DNA from 2 places in the Streptomyces sp. NPDC096013 genome. Region 2 is predicted to be linked to the other one. Evidence: riboswitches for the same ligand, from Rfam matches in the RefSeq annotation. Region 2 holds a riboswitch; the other holds the start of a gene.

Region 1 (7,830 bases), on a different contig from region 2:
GCGTGGTCGAACCGGCGGTGACCGTCAGCTTGTCGTACGCCGTGCTGGTGCTGGTCTCCGCGGTGTCGACGTGCAGGTAGAAGGTGAAGGTGGCCTTGCAGCCGGACGGGACGGTCACCGACTGGGACAGCGTGTCGGTGTGGGTGGAGCCGTAGCCGTCGAGCCACGCGTAGTACGAGCCCGCGTGCGCGCTCTCGCCGGTGTCGTTGGTGATGACACCGCTGCTCGCGGTCCAGGTGGTGTTGCCGGACTCGAAGCCCGCGTTGCCCAGCAGCTGGGTGGAGGTGCAGGTGCCGCCGCCGGAGGTGCTGACCGTCCAGGTGAAGGAGGCCGAGCCGGAGGCGCCGGTGGAGTCGGTCGCGGTCACCGTCACGGCGTAGGTGCCCGCGGTGGACGCGGTGCCGGAGATCAGTCCGGTCGAGCTGCTGATCGACAGGCCGGTCGGCAGTCCGCTCGCGCTGTAGGTGAGGGTCGCGCCCGCGCTGTCCGAGGCCGAGATCTGGAGGCTCGCAGCGCTGCCGGTCACGGTGGACTGGCTGCCCGGGTTGGTGACGGTCACCGTGTTGCCCGTGGTGGTGCCGGAGGTGAAGGCGGCGGTGCCGTCCGGGGTGCCCCAGCCGGTCGGGCCGTCGTAGCCGGTGCCCGCGGTGCAGAAGTAACTCGGCGAGCAGGAGCCGTTGTTGCCGCTGGTGACGTCGTACAGGTTGCTGGTGTGGGAGTAGGGGTACTTCGCCGGGTAGTCGCTGGAACCGGGGGTGCCGGCCAGCGCGTAGACGCCCGCGATGATCGGGGACGAGGCGCTGGTGCCGCCGTAGACCGCCCAGCCGGAGCCGCCGTAGGTGTCGTAGACGGCCACGCCGGTGGCGGGGTCGGCGACGGCGGAGACGTCGGCCTCCATGCGCTTGGTGCAGCCCGTGTCGGTCTGCCAGGTCGGCTTCGGGTCGTAGGCGGAGCAGCCGGAGCCGGTGCCCTCGGTGCTGCTGGTCTTCCAGACGGACTCGGTCCAGCCGCGGGAGTTGGAGGAGGTCGACAGTGCGGTGCCGCCGACCGCGGTCACGTACTGGGACGTCGCCGGGTACTCCGCGCCGTAGGCGCTGTCACCGGAGGAGACGGTGATCGCGACGCCCGGGTGCTTGAAGTACGAGGTGTCCTCGCTGGTCTGCGAGGAGGACTCGGAGCCGCCCCAGCTGTTGGAGACGAACTTCGCGCCCAGGGCGACGGCCTCGTTCTCGGCGGTGCCGAGGTTGGCGTCGGTGGCCGAAGTGGCCTCCACCAGAATGATGTTGCAGTTCGGGCAGACCGCGCTGACCATGTCGATGTCGAGCGCTTCCTCGCCCGCCCAGCCGCTGTCGTTGGTCGGCAGCGAGGTGGTCGAGCCGGTCTGACTGACCTGCTTGAAGCAGCCGTTGGCCTTGGTGCAGGCGGACAGGCCGAAGTTCGAGCGGTAGGTGGCGAGGTCCGACTCGGCGTTCGGGTCGTTGTACGCGTCGACCACCGCGACCGTCAGGCCGGAGCCGCCGGTCGAGGGCAGCGCGTACGCGCTGTGCAGGTTGGCCGGGCTCAGCCCGGAGACCGCGGCTGCGGCGTCCGAGTGCACGGCGGCGGCCAGTTGCTGCTTGATGTCGGTGCGCCGCTGGGCGAAACAGGACGCCGAGCCGGGGGCCGCGGTCGCGCAGAGGCGCTCGGTCGGCACCTTCTGCCCGGCCTTGCCGGTCGCGTGGACGGCCTGGGCCGCGGGGGCGGTCAGGGCCTTCGCGTTCTGGGTGACCTTGGAGACCTGGGCGGACTGGGTGGTGGCGTGGGGGGCCGTCTGCGCTCCGGCGGGCGTCGCGGCCATGAGGCCGAAGACGCTCAGGGTGAGGGCGGGGATGGCGGCGGTCAGTAGTCTTCGCAGACTCCGTCTGGGCTTTTCACGCATGGGGGTGCTGCCTCCGTCGTTGGAGTGGGGTTCCTCGGCGCTGGTGGCAGGCCTGTGACGCGCGTAGCGGCGGCGGTGAACGTCGTCATGGGCATGACACTTTGAACGTTCTGTGGCGCTGTTGTGCGTGACATGACACAACGGCCAGAAGCTATCCGGGGCCGACGAGCCCCGAACAGGCACGCCTCAAGAACTTTGCCCCTCCATAGGAGGTCCATGGACGGCCCATGGAAGCTCCATGGGCCGTCCCAGCACTAAGGGCTAGAAGTCCTCGTCCAGGTCGACCGTGCCCTCCACGGCCACCTGGTACGCCGACGGGCGGCGCTCGAAGAAGTTCGTCAGCTCCTGCACACCCTGCAACTCCATGAAGGAGAACGGGTTCTCCGAGCCGTACACCGGGGCGAACCCGAGCCGCTGGAGACGCTGGTCCGCGACGCACTCCAGGTACTGGCGCATCGAGTCGGTGTTCATGCCCGGCAGACCCTCACCGCACAGGTCGCGCCCGAACTGGAGCTCCGCCTCGACGGCCTCCTTCAGCATGTCCGTGACCTGCTGCTGGAGCTGGTCGTCGAACAGCTCCGGCTCCTCCTTGCGGACGGTGTCGACCACCTCGAAGGCGAAGCTCATGTGCATCGTCTCGTCGCGGAACACCCAGTTGGTGCCGGTGGCGAGACCGTGCAGGAGACCCCGGCTGCGGAACCAGTAGACGTACGCGAACGCGCCGTAGAAGAACAGCCCCTCGATGCACGCGGCGAAGCAGATCAGGTTGAGGAGGAAGCGGCGGCGGTCGGCCTGGGTCTCCAGGCGTTCCAGCTTCTCGACCTCGTTGATCCACTTGAAGCAGAACTCGGCCTTCTCGCGGATGGAGGGGATGTTCTCCACCGCGTCGAACGCGGCGGCCCTGTCCTCCGGGTCGGGGAGGTAGGTGTCGAGCAGCGTCAGATAGAACTGGACGTGCACGGCCTCCTCGAACAGCTGACGGCTCAGGTACAGCCGCGCCTCGGGGGAGTTGATGTGCTTGTACAGCGTCAGCACGAGGTTGTTCGCCACGATCGAGTCACCCGTCGCGAAGAACGCGACCAGCCGGCCGATCATGTGCTGCTCACCCGGCGACAGCTTCGCGAGGTCGGCGACGTCCGAGTGGAGGTCGACCTCCTCGACGGTCCAGGTGTTCTTGATCGCGTCCCGGTAGCGCTCGTAGAAGTCCGGGTAGCGCATGGGGCGGAGGGTCAGCTCGAAGCCCGGGTCGAGAAGGTTCTTGGCTTCGCTGGTCATTGGCAGGCCTCGCAGGACTCGGGGTTTTCCAGGGAGCAGGCGACCGCTTCTTCGTCGGGGGTCACCTGCTGGACGGGGATGGGGGCTTGGGCCTGGGCGGCGCGGGCGATGCGGGTCGCCGGGCGGGAGCGCAGGTAGTACGTCGTCTTCAGGCCCTGCTTCCAGGCGTACGCGTACATCGAGGAGAGCTTGCCGATCGTCGGCGTCTCCAGGAACAGGTTCAGGGACTGGGACTGGTCCAGGAACGGGGTACGGGCGGCGGCCATGTCGATCAGGCCGCGCTGGGGGATCTCCCACGCCGTGCGGTACAGGGCGCGCACGTCGGCCGGAATCCAGCTGAACGCCTGCACCGAGCCGTTGGCCTCGCGCAGCGCCTCGCGGGTGCGGGCGTCCCACACGCCGAGCTGCTTCAGCTCGTCCACCAGGTACGAGTTGACCTGGAGGAACTCGCCGGAGAGGGTCTCGCGCTTGAACAGGTTGGAGACCTGCGGCTCGATGCACTCGTAGACGCCCGCGATCGAGGCGATGGTGGCCGTCGGCGCGATCGCCAGCAGGAGCGAGTTGCGCATGCCGGTCCGGGCGATACGTTCCCGCAGGGCCGACCAGCGCTCGGGCCAGGTCAGCTCGACGCCGTAGTGGTCGGGGTGCAGGACACCGCGGGCGGTACGGGTCTTCTCCCAGGCGGGCAACGGGCCGTTGCGCTCGGCGAGTTCGGCGGACGCCTCGTACGCGGCGAGCATGATGCGCTCGGCGATCCGGGTCGACAGCGCCTGCGCCTGCGGGGAGTCGAAGGGGACGCGCAGTTTGAAGAAGACGTCCTGGAGGCCCATCGCGCCGAGGCCCACCGGGCGCCAGCGGGCGTTGGAACGGCCCGCCTGCTCGGTCGGGTAGAAGTTGATGTCGACCACGCGGTCCAGGAACGTGACGGCGGTGCGGACCGTCTCGTCCAGCCGCTCCCAGTCGATGTCGCCGTCGACGACGAACGCGCCCAGGTTGACCGAACCGAGGTTGCAGACCGCCGTCTCGCCGTCGTCCGTGACCTCCAGGATCTCCGTGCAGAGGTTCGAGGAGTGGACCGTGTGACCCGGCTCGGCCGTCTGGTTGGCGGTGCGGTTGGCCGCGTCCTTGAACGTCATCCAGCCGTTGCCGGTCTGCGCGAGGGTGCGCATCATGCGGCCGTAGAGGTCACGGGCCGGGATGGTCTTCTTCGCCAGGCCCCGCGCCTCGGCCTCGCGGTACGCGGCGTCGAACTCGTCGCCCCACAGGTCGACCAGCTCGGGCACGTCGGCGGGGGAGAACAGCGACCACTCGCCGTCCTCGTTGACCCGGCGCATGAACTCGTCCGGGATCCAGTGCGCGAGGTTCAGGTTGTGCGTACGGCGGGCGTCCTCACCGGTGTTGTCCCGCAGCTCCAGGAACTCCTCGATGTCGGAGTGCCAGGTCTCCAGGTACACCGCCGCGGCACCCTTGCGCCGGCCGCCCTGGTTCACCGCGGCGACCGAGGCGTCCAGCGTCTTCAGGAACGGGACGATGCCGTTCGAGTGGCCGTTGGTGCCACGGATCAGCGAACCCCGGCTGCGGATACGGGAGTACGACAACCCGATGCCACCGGCGTGCTTCGAGAGGCGGGCCACCTGGTGGTAGCGGTCGTAGATGGAGTCCAGCTCGTCCAGCGGGGAGTCGAGGAGGTAGCAGGACGACATCTGGGGGTGCCGCGTACCGGAGTTGAAGAGCGTGGGGGAGGACGGGAGGTAGTCCAGGCGGCTCATCAGGCGGTACAGCGCGGCGACCTCCTCCAGGGCGCGGGTGCTGTCGTCCTCGGCGAGGCCGGCCGCGACCCGGAGCATGAAGTGCTGGGGGGTCTCGATGACCTTGCGGGTGATCGGGTGCCGGAGGAGGTAGCGGCTGTACAGGGTGCGCAGGCCGAAGTAGCCGAAGCGGTCGTCGGCCCCGGTGTCGATCAGCGCGTCCAGGCGGGCCGCGTGCAGCGTCGCGAACTCGGCGGTGCGGTCCGCGATCAGGCCCTCGCGGTGGCCCACGGCGACCGACTCGGTGAAGCTCGTGACGCCCTGGGAGGCGGCCTCGGCGGCGATGCTGATCGTCAGCAGCCGGGCGGCGAGCCGGGAGTAGACGGGGTCCTCGGAGATGAGGCCGGCGGCCGCCTCCGTGGCCAGCTCGCGCAGTTCCGTCACGTCCGCCCGCGCGGACCGGCCGCGCAACGTGGCGGCGGCGACCCGGCCCGGGTCGGCGTCGGGGAGGTCGGCGGTCAGCTCGGTCAGGGTCCGCAGGATCGCGGTACCGGGACCGTCGGCTCCGGGAACGGCCGTTCCGGGAACGTCGGTTCCGGGGACGATCGTGTCGGTTGCCCGGTTCGCTGATGCCGGCTCTGCTGGCGCGATGGTCACGGTGGGGCTCTCCCTCGCTCGGCACGGGGCCTCGCCGAGGGCAGGCCGGCAGCACACGAGCGCACGGGGCGTCGCGTCCACCGGCCCACTCCACGAGGCCCGGACGTCATGCGTCCGGCCAGGTGGCCGGACGCGCGCCGTCGGCAGGTCCTCGGACTGACCATGTGCGGGTATGCGCACAAGTACACCGTTGCGGGACAGTTCCGGATTCGCACCGGATTCCCCTGCGGCGACAGCGAGCATGAGCATACATCTTGTGTTCGCCCGTCACATCACCACCAGATGTTGTGTCGCGGTGGTTTCAGAGCGTCAGCTCATAGGTGAGCAGAGTGAGATTGTCGAGGTGTGGCACGGGATTCCAGTCGCGGTCGGGGGTGCGGGTGAAGCCCAGGCGTTCGTAGATGCGGTGGGCCGCGTGCATGGAGGGCTGGGTCGACAGGACCACGGCCGTGCAGCCCTCCGTGGCTCGGGCGCGGTCGATGCAGGCGCGGACCAGGGCCTCGCCCGCGCCTCTGCCTCGGGCGGTGCGGGCGATGGCGAGGGCGCGGATCTCTGTCTCGCCGGGGCGGGCTATGTCGGCGACGGGGCCGGGGCCGGGGACGAAGGTGACGCCGCCGAGGAGGTGGTCGCCGTCCACCGCGACGAGGACCTCTGCGGTGGCTGCGCGGGTTGCCACGTCCTTCAGTACGTCCAGGTAGGGGTCGGTGTCGCCGTAGTCGAGGAGGCCGTCCTGTAGGTAGGCCTGCGCCGTGATGTTGCCGAGGTCCTCGTATTCGGTGGGGACTGCTCGGCGGATGAGGATGTCCATGGGGGTGAGTGTGTACGACAGCGGGCCGCCGAGGCGTGCTCTCGGCGGCCCGCTGCGGGTCGTGTGTCGCTGGTCGCGCCCCCGCGGGGAGCCGCACATCGATACGGTCCCGCGCCCCCAGGGTGGCTCAGTGGCCGGAGATCACCGGGAGTTCTTCCTTCACGCCCGGGTCGCCCGCGTCGGCCGTGTAGTCGCCGGGGTTGGTCTCGTCCACGCCCTCCGGCGCCTTGAACGCCTTCAGCGCGAACGTCAGGACCACCGTCACCACGACGTTCATCACGAACGCCGTCAGGCCGATGTAGCCGATCTCGCCGATGCCCGGGATCTCCTTGGACGAGCCGCCGAAGTGGTCCTGGGTCGGGGAGGCCACGCCGTAGGCCGCGAGGGTGCCGTAGACCATGCCGACCGCCCAGCCGGCGAGGAGGGCCCAGCGGTGGAACCAGCGGGTGAAGAGGCCGCCGACCAGGGCCGGGAAGGTCTGGAGGATCCAGATGCCGCCCAGGAGCTGGAAGTTGATCGCCACCGTCTTGTCCATCGTCAGGACGAAGGCCAGGGCGCCCACCTTCACCAGGAGCGAGACGATCTTGGAGACCTTGGTCTCCTGGGCCGGGGTCGCGTCCGGCTTGATGAAGTCCTTGTAGATGTTGCGGGTGAAGAGGTTCGCCGCCGCGATGGACATGATCGCCGCGGGCACCAGCGCCCCGATGCCGATCGCCGCGAACGCCACGCCCGCGAACCAGTCCGGGAACATGTTCTCGAACAGCTGCGGGATCGCCAACTGGCCGTTGGTGACCTTGACTCCGGCCGCGATCGCCATGAAACCGAGCAGCGCGAGCAGGCCCAGCATCAGTGAGTACAGCGGCAGGATCGTGGTGTTGCGGCGGATCACGTTGCGGCTCTTCGAGGAGAGGGTCGCGGTGATCGAGTGCGGGTACATGAACAGGGCCAGTGCCGAGCCCAACGCCAGTGTGGCGTACGTCCATTGGCCCGCCGGCGCGGGGACGAGCCCGCCCGCTCCCGCGGCCTTGAACTTGGCGCCCGCCGCGCTGAAGATGTCGTCGAAGCCGCCGAGCTTGATCGGGATGTAGATGATCGCCACCGCGATCACGAGGTAGATCAGGCCGTCCTTCACGAACGCGATCAGCGCGGGTGCGCGGAGCCCGGACGAGTAGGTGTACGCGGCCAGCACGGCGAACGCGATCAGCAGCGGCAGGTCCTTCACGAACCAGTTGGAGTTCGCGCTGCCGCCGACTCCCATGACGTCCAGCACGGCCTGGATGCCGACGAGTTGGAGCGCGATGTACGGCATCGTCGCGAGGATGCCGGTGATCGCCACCGCCAGCGACAGGCTCTTCGAGCCGAAGCGCCCGCGCACGAAGTCCGAGGTCGTCACGTACCCGTGCTTGTGCGACACCGACCAGAGG
Region 2 (7,830 bases):
TCGCTGGCCGCCGAGTTCCCTGACGCGACCCATGAGCAGTGGCAAAGCCTGGTGGCAGGCGTCCTGCGCAAGTCGGGCAGGGACGTCTCGGGCGCGGCAGCGGAAGACGCCCTGTCCACCTCGCTGGAGGACGGGCTGCGCGTCCGCCCCCTGTACACCGCGGACGACTCCGCGCCCGACCCCGGCCTGCCCGGTTTCGCCCCCTTCGTGCGAGGGGCCCGCGCCGAGGGCACCACCCTCGGCGGCTGGGACGTACGGCAGCGGCACACGACCGCCGACAACACCGCGGTCCTCGGCGACCTGGAGAACGGCGTCACCTCGCTGTGGCTGGTCGCGGGCGAACGCGGCATCCCGGTCGCGTCGCTCGGCACCACCCTCGACGGCGTCTATCTCGACCTCGCGCCCATCGCCCTCGACGCGGGCAGCGAAGTCGAGCCCGCGGCGGCCGAGTTGCTCCGGCTGTACGAGGAGCGGGGCGTCGCGCCCGAAGCCGCCCGCGGCACCCTCGGCGCCGACCCGCTGGGCCACGCGGCCCGCACCGGCGACGAGGGCTTCCCCTTCGCGCCGGTCGCCGCGCTCGCCCGGCGCTGCGCCGAGGGATACCCGGGGCTGCGCGCGCTGACCGTGGACGCGCTGCCGTACCACGAGGCCGGCGGTTCGGCGGCGCAGGAGCTGGGCGCCTCGCTGGCGACCGGTGTCGCCTATCTGCGCGAGCTGACCGAGGCGGGCCTGAGCGTCGAACAGGCCGCGGGACAGCTGGAGTTCCGGTACGCGGCCACGGCCGACCAGTTCCTCACCATCGCCAAGCTGCGCGCGGCGCGCCGGCTGTGGGCACGCGTGGCCGAGGTGTGCGGGGCGCCGGGCGGGCAGGTGCAGCACGCGGTGACCTCGCCGGTGATGATGTCCCGGCGCGACCCGTGGGTGAACATGCTGCGCACGACGGTCGCGACGCTGGCCGCCGGGGTGGGCGGCGCCGAGTCCGTCACCGTGCTGCCCTTCGACCACGCGCTCGGCCTGCCGGACTCGTTCGCGCGCCGGATCGCCCGCAACACCTCGACGATCCTGGTCGAGGAGTCGCATCTGTCCCGGGTGATCGACCCGGCGGGCGGCTCCTGGTACGTGGAGCGCCTCACGGACGAACTCGCCCACGCGGGCTGGGAGTTCTTCCAGCACGTCGAGCAACAGGGCGGCCAGGCGGCGGTGTTGCGCTCCGGCGCCCTCCGCGAGGACCTCGCCGCGACCTGGGCGACCCGCAGCGCGAAGCTCGCCGAGCGGCGCGAACCCATCACCGGCGTGAGCGAGTTCCCGAACCTGACCGAGCGACTCCCGGCACGGGCACCCGCCCCCGCGGAGCCCTCCGGCGGGCTGCCGCGCGTGCGCCGCGACGAGGCCTACGAGGAGCTGCGCGCCCGCTCCGACGCCCACCTCGCGGCGACCGGCTCCCGGCCGCGGATCTTCCTGGCGGCGCTCGGCCCGGCCGCCGCGCACACCGCCCGGCTCTCCTTCGCGTCGAACCTGTTCCAGGCGGGCGGCATCGAGCCCGTCACCGCGGGCACGTTCGCGGACAGCGGCGCCACCGAGGCCTGCCTGTGCTCCAGCGACGCGCTGTACGAGGAGCAAGCGGCCGTCGTCGCCGGGGAGTTGAGGTCGGCCGGTGCCACGCAGGTGTTCCTCGCGGGCCGTCCCGGGCAGTACCCGGGAGTCGACGCCTACGTCTTCGCGGGCTGCGACGCCGTAGCCGTGCTCTCCGCCACCCTCGACCGCATGGGAGTGTCCTGATGACAGCGATGGGGCGCATCCCCGACTTCTCCGGGATCGAGCTGGGGACCCCGGCCGGCGGAGCGGGGACCGACGAGTGGCGTGACGCCGTGAAGGGAGCGGCGAGCGGCGACGACCTCCTCTGGGAGACCCCGGAGGGCATCGCGGTCAAACCCCTGTACACGGGGCAGGACGTGGAGGGCCTGGACTTCCTCGCCACCTACCCGGGCATCGCGCCGTATCTGCGCGGCCCGTACCCGACGATGTACGTCAACCAGCCCTGGACGATCCGTCAGTACGCGGGCTTCTCCACGGCCGAGGAGTCCAACGCCTTCTACCGGCGCAACCTGGCGGCCGGTCAGAAGGGCCTGTCGGTCGCCTTCGACCTGCCCACGCACCGGGGGTACGACAGCGACCACCCGCGGGTGACCGGTGACGTCGGCATGGCGGGCGTGGCGATCGACTCGATCTACGACATGCGGCAGCTCTTCGACGGCATCCCGCTGGACAGGATGACCGTGTCGATGACGATGAACGGCGCCGTGCTGCCGGTGCTGGCGCTCTACATCGTGGCGGCGGAGGAACAGGGCGTACCGCCCGAGAAGTTGGCCGGGACCATCCAGAACGACATCCTCAAGGAGTTCATGGTCCGCAACACCTACATCTATCCGCCGAAGCCGTCGATGCGGATCATCTCCGACATCTTCGCGTACACCTCGCAGCGGATGCCCCGCTACAACTCGATCTCCATCTCCGGCTACCACATCCAAGAGGCGGGCGCGACGGCCGACTTGGAGCTGGCGTACACCCTCGCGGACGGCGTGGAGTACATCCGGGCGGGCCGGGAGGCGGGGATGGACGTGGACGCGTTCGCGCCCCGGCTCTCCTTCTTCTGGGCGATCGGCATGAACTTCTTCATGGAGATCGCGAAGTTGCGCGCGGCGCGGCTGCTTTGGGCCAAGCTGGTCAGGCAGTTCGACCCGCAGAACGCCAAGTCCCTCTCCCTGCGCACCCATTCACAGACCTCGGGCTGGTCGCTGACCGCGCAGGACGTTTTCAACAACGTCACGCGCACCTGCGTGGAGGCGATGGCGGCGACCCAGGGCCACACCCAGTCGCTCCACACCAACGCCCTGGACGAGGCCCTCGCGCTGCCCACCGACTTCTCGGCGCGCATCGCCCGCAACACCCAGCTCCTCATCCAGCAGGAGTCCGGCACGACCCGCGTGATCGACCCGTGGGGCGGCAGCGCGTACGTCGAGAAGCTGACCTACGACCTCGCGCGCCGCGCCTGGCAGCACATCGAGGAGGTCGAGGCGGCGGGCGGCATGGCCAAGGCCATCGACGCGGGCATCCCCAAGCTGCGCATCGAGGAGGCCGCGGCCCGCACCCAGGCCCGCATCGACTCCGGCCGCCAGCCGGTCATCGGCGTCAACAAGTACCGGGTGGAGACCGACGAGCAGATCGACGTCCTCAAGGTCGACAACTCCTCGGTCCGCACCCAGCAGATCGAGAAACTGCGGCGGTTGCGCGCCGAGCGCGACGAACAGGCCACCCAGGCCGCCCTGCACGCCCTCACCCGCGCGGCCGAGGGCACCGGCAACCTCCTGGAGCTGGCGGTCGACGCGGCCCGCGCGAAGGCGACGGTCGGCGAGATCTCCGACGCGCTGGAGAAGGTATACGGGCGGCACGCGAGCCAGATCCGTACGATCTCCGGTGTGTACCGCACCGAAGCCGGCGAGTCCCCGTCCGTCGAGCGCACCCGCGCCCTGGTGGACGCCTTCGAGGAGGCCGAGGGCCGCCGCCCCCGCATCCTGGTCGCCAAGATGGGCCAGGACGGCCACGACCGCGGCCAGAAGGTGATCGCCACCGCCTTCGCCGACCTCGGCTTCGACGTCGACGTCGGCCCGCTGTTCCAGACCCCCGGCGAGGTGGCCCGCCAGGCCGTGGAGGCGGACGTGCACATCGTCGGGGTCTCGTCCCTCGCCGCCGGACACCTGACGCTCGTACCGGCGTTGAGGGAATCGCTCGCCGAGGAGGGCCGGGAGGACATCATGATCGTGGTCGGCGGCGTGATCCCGCCGCAGGACGTCCCCACCCTCCTGGAGATGGGCGCGGCGGCCGTGTTCCCGCCCGGGACGGTGATCCCGGACGCGGCCCACGACCTGGTGCGGCGACTGGCCACCGACCTCGGGCACACCCTGTGATCGAGCTCGACACCTATGTGAAGGGCGTCCTCGACGGCAAGCGGGCCCTCGTGGCCCGCGCCATCACCCTCGTCGAATCGACGAAGCCCCAACACCGGCTCATGGCGCAGGAGTTGCTGACCGAACTCCTCCCGCACAGCGGCCGGGCGCGACGCATCGGCATCAGCGGCGTACCCGGCGTGGGCAAGTCGACCTTCATCGACGCGTTCGGCACCCTGCTCACCTCGCTGGGCTTCCGGGTGGCGGTCCTGGCCGTGGACCCCTCGTCCAGCCGCACCGGCGGTTCGATCCTCGGCGACAAGACCCGCATGGAACGCCTGGCCGTGGACCCGGCCGCCTTCGTCCGCCCCTCCCCCACCGCCGGCACCCTGGGCGGCGTGGCGAAGGCGACCCGTGAGTCCATCGTGGTCATGGAGGCGGCGGGCTACGACGTGGTCCTCGTCGAGACGGTGGGCGTGGGCCAGTCGGAGACGGCGGTGGCCAACATGGTCGACTCGTTCCTGTTGTTGACGTTGGCCCGCACCGGCGACCAGCTACAGGGCATCAAGAAGGGTGTCCTGGAGCTGGCGGACGTCATCGCCGTCAACAAGGCGGACGGCCCGCATGAGCGGGATGCCAGGAGCGCGGCCCGCGAGCTGGCAGGCGCGCTGAGGCTGATGCACCCCGCGGACGCGGCCTGGACCCCGCCGGTGTTGAGCTGTAGCGCGCGCGAGGGCACGGGCCTGGACACGGTCTGGGAACGCCTCGAACAGCACCGCTCACTGCTGGAGTCCACCGGCCGGCTGGCCGCGAAGCGCAGCGAGCAGCAGGTGGACTGGACGTGGACGATGGTCCGGGAAGAACTGCTGGGCAGCTTGCGCTCAGATCCCACCGTACGCGCACTGACTCCGGACCTTGAACGCCAGGTCCGTCAGGGCGAGTTGACACCAACCCTGGCGGCGGAGGCAATCCTCCGAGCCTTCGAATCCCGGGGACCCCAGCCTACCTAGGGGCGCGGGGCTGTCTCGATGTGCGGCTCCGCCGCGCGGGCGCGACCGGCCCCCACCGGGCCCGCGGACAAAAATCGACGCACCCACCCCAAACCCTTTAGGCTGACGGCGCAGCTGGTTCGCCCCGTCAGCCAGACGGACGCGTCGCAAGAGGGAACCCGGTGAAAATCCGGGACTGCCCCGCAGCGGTGAGCGGGAACGACCGCCGTCATACGCACTGGGCCCACACAGGACCTGGGAAGCGACGGCCAGTAGGTGTCCTCCGATCGAAAAGGGGGACGTGCCCGCAAGTCCGAAGACCTGCCACCTGCCCGCACGCGAAGCATGCGCGCGCGGAGTCCCGGTGACCTCGTGGGCGGGTCGGCGTACACACGGGCGGTCACCACCCCCGGTCTACGAACCTTCGCGCTCCCGTGCCGCCACCGGGATCCAGGGAGATATCTCGCGAAGGAGATTTCCGTGACAGCGAAGTCCGCAGCCGCGGCAGCACGGTCGACCGTGTACGGCTACCCCCGTCAGGGCCAGGGCCGGGAACTGAAGAAGGCCGTCGAGGGCTACTGGAAGGGCCGCGTCGACGCCGACGCCCTCCGGACCACCGGCGCCGAACTGCGCCGCACGAACTGGCGGCACCTGACGGACGCCGGCATCCACGAGGTACCGACCGGCGACTTCTCGTACTACGACCATGTCCTGGACACCAGCGTCATGGTCGGCGCGATCCCCGCCCGCCACCGCGCCGCCGTCGAACTCGACGCGCTGGACGGGTACTTCGCGATGGCGCGCGGCACGCAGGACGTGGCGCCGCTGGAGATGACGAAGTGGTTCGACACCAACTACCACTATCTGGTGCCCGAGTTGGGCCCGGACACCGTGTTCACCGCCGACTCCACCAAGCAGGTCTCGGAGTTGAAGGAGGCTCTCGCCCTGGGCCTCACCGCCCGCCCGGTCCTGGTCGGCCCGATCACCTACCTCCTGCTCGCGAAGCCCGCCCCGGGTGTCGCGGCCGACTTCGAACCGCTGACCCTCCTGGACCGCCTGCTGCCGGTGTACGCCGAGGTCCTCGCCGACCTGCGCGCGGCGGGCGCGGAGTGGGTGCAGCTGGACGAGCCCGCTCTCGTCCAGGACCGCACCCGCGCCGAACTGAACGCCACCCTGCGCGCCTACCGCGAGCTCGGGGGCCTCACCGACCGGCCGCGGATCCTGGTCGCCTCCTACTTCGACCGGCTCGGCGAGGCCCTGCACGTCCTCGCCAAGACGCCGGTGGAGGGGCTCGCCCTCGACTTCACCGGGGCCGCCGCCGCCAACCTGGACGACCTGGCCGCGGCGGGCGGTCTCCCCGGCAAGCGGCTGGTCGCGGGGGTCGTCGACGGCCGTAACGTCTGGGTCGACGACCTGACCAAGTCCCTCGCCACGCTGGGCACGTTGCTCGGTCTCGCCGAGCGGGTCGACGTGGCCGCGTCCTGCTCGCTGCTGCATGTGCCGCTGGACGCCGCCGCCGAGCGGGACATCGAGCCGCAGATCCTGCGCTGGCTGGCGTTCGCACGGCAGAAGACGGCGGAGATCGTCACCCTCGCCAAGGGCCTGGCGCAGGGCACCGACACGATCGCCGCCGAACTCGCCGCCAACCGAGCCGACTTGGCCTCCCGCGCCGGTTCGGCCCTCCCCAGCGACCCCGCCGTACGGGCACGGGCCGCCGCGGTCACCGACGCGGACGCCCGCCGCTCCCAGCCGTACGGCGAGCGGACGACGGCCCAGCGCGCGCGTCTCGGGCTTCCGCCGCTGCCGACGACCACGATCGGGTCGTTCCCGCAGACGGCCGAACTGCGCACCGCGCGGGCCGACTTGAGGGCCCGGCGGATCGACACGGCCGGATACGAGGAGCGGATCAGGGCGGAGATCCAGGAGGTCATCGCATTCCAGGAGAAGACCGGCCTGGACGTCCTCGTGCACGGCGAGCCCGAACGCGACGACATGGTCCAGTACTTCGCCGAGCGGCTGACGGGCTACCTCGCCACGCGGCACGGCTGGGTCCAGTCGTACGGCACCCGGTACGTCCGTCCGCCGATCCTGGCCGGCGACATCTCCCGCCCGGAGCCGATGACGGTGCGCTGGACGACGTACGCCCAGTCGCTCACCGGCCGTCCGGTCAAGGGGATGCTCACCGGACCGGTCACCATGCTCGCCTGGTCCTTCGTCCGCGACGACCAGCCGCTCGGCGACACCGCGCGGCAGGTCGCCCTCGCCCTGCGCGACGAGGTCAACGACCTGGAGGCGGCCGGGACTTCGGTCATCCAGGTGGACGAGCCCGCGCTGCGCGAGACCCTGCCGCTGCGCGCGGCGGACCGGGAGGCGTATCTCGCCTGGGCCACGGAGGCGTTCCGGCTGACCACCGCCGGGGTCCGGCCGGAGACGCAGGTCCACACGCACATGTGCTACGCCGAGTTCGGCGACATCGTGCGGGCCATCGACGACCTCGACGCGGACGTCATCAGCCTGGAGGCGGCCCGCTCCCACATGCAGGTCGCCCGCGAGCTGGCCGAGCACGGTTATCCGCGCGAGGCGGGACCGGGTGTCTACGACATCCACTCCCCGCGGGTGCCGAGCGCGGAGGAGGCAGCGGCCCTGCTGCGCAGGGGACTCGATGCCATTCCGGCGGAGCGGCTGTGGGTCAACCCGGACTGCGGTCTGAAGACGCGCGGCTGGCCGGAGACCCGTGCGTCCCTGGAGAACCTGGTGGCCGCGGCCCGCACGGTCCGTACGGAGCTGGCCGGGTCCTGAACCGAGGGCGGGGACGGCCAGGGGGGGAGCACCTTCCGGCCGTCCCCCGCCCCGGTGTGGGCGGGGGACGATGTCCGGCACAGCCCGGAGAACTGGAG

Evidence for each region. A riboswitch is a leader RNA that binds a small molecule or an ion and turns the genes downstream of it on or off. The one in region 2 is predicted to bind cobalamin.
Region 1: another riboswitch for cobalamin. It lies ahead of ACIRB1_RS28230 (ribonucleoside-diphosphate reductase subunit alpha); the one in region 2 lies ahead of metE (5-methyltetrahydropteroyltriglutamate--homocysteine S-methyltransferase).

The regions. Positions count from the first base shown of each region.
Region 1 covers NZ_JBIWGK010000009.1:89,621-97,450, reverse strand. Annotated here, with positions in the region: gene ACIRB1_RS28240 (putative Ig domain-containing protein) at 1-1,918, opposite strand, end outside; gene ACIRB1_RS28235 (ribonucleotide-diphosphate reductase subunit beta) at 2,180-3,193, opposite strand; gene ACIRB1_RS28230 (ribonucleoside-diphosphate reductase subunit alpha) at 3,190-5,598, opposite strand; cobalamin riboswitch at 5,723-5,854, opposite strand; gene ACIRB1_RS28225 (GNAT family N-acetyltransferase) at 5,900-6,406, opposite strand; gene mctP (monocarboxylate uptake permease MctP) at 6,534-7,830, opposite strand, start outside.
Region 2 covers NZ_JBIWGK010000001.1:1,160,355-1,168,184, forward strand. Annotated here, with positions in the region: gene ACIRB1_RS05060 (methylmalonyl-CoA mutase family protein) at 1-1,779, shown strand, start outside; gene scpA (methylmalonyl-CoA mutase) at 1,779-3,965, shown strand; gene meaB (methylmalonyl Co-A mutase-associated GTPase MeaB) at 3,962-4,954, shown strand; cobalamin riboswitch at 5,053-5,277, shown strand; gene metE (5-methyltetrahydropteroyltriglutamate--homocysteine S-methyltransferase) at 5,414-7,732, shown strand.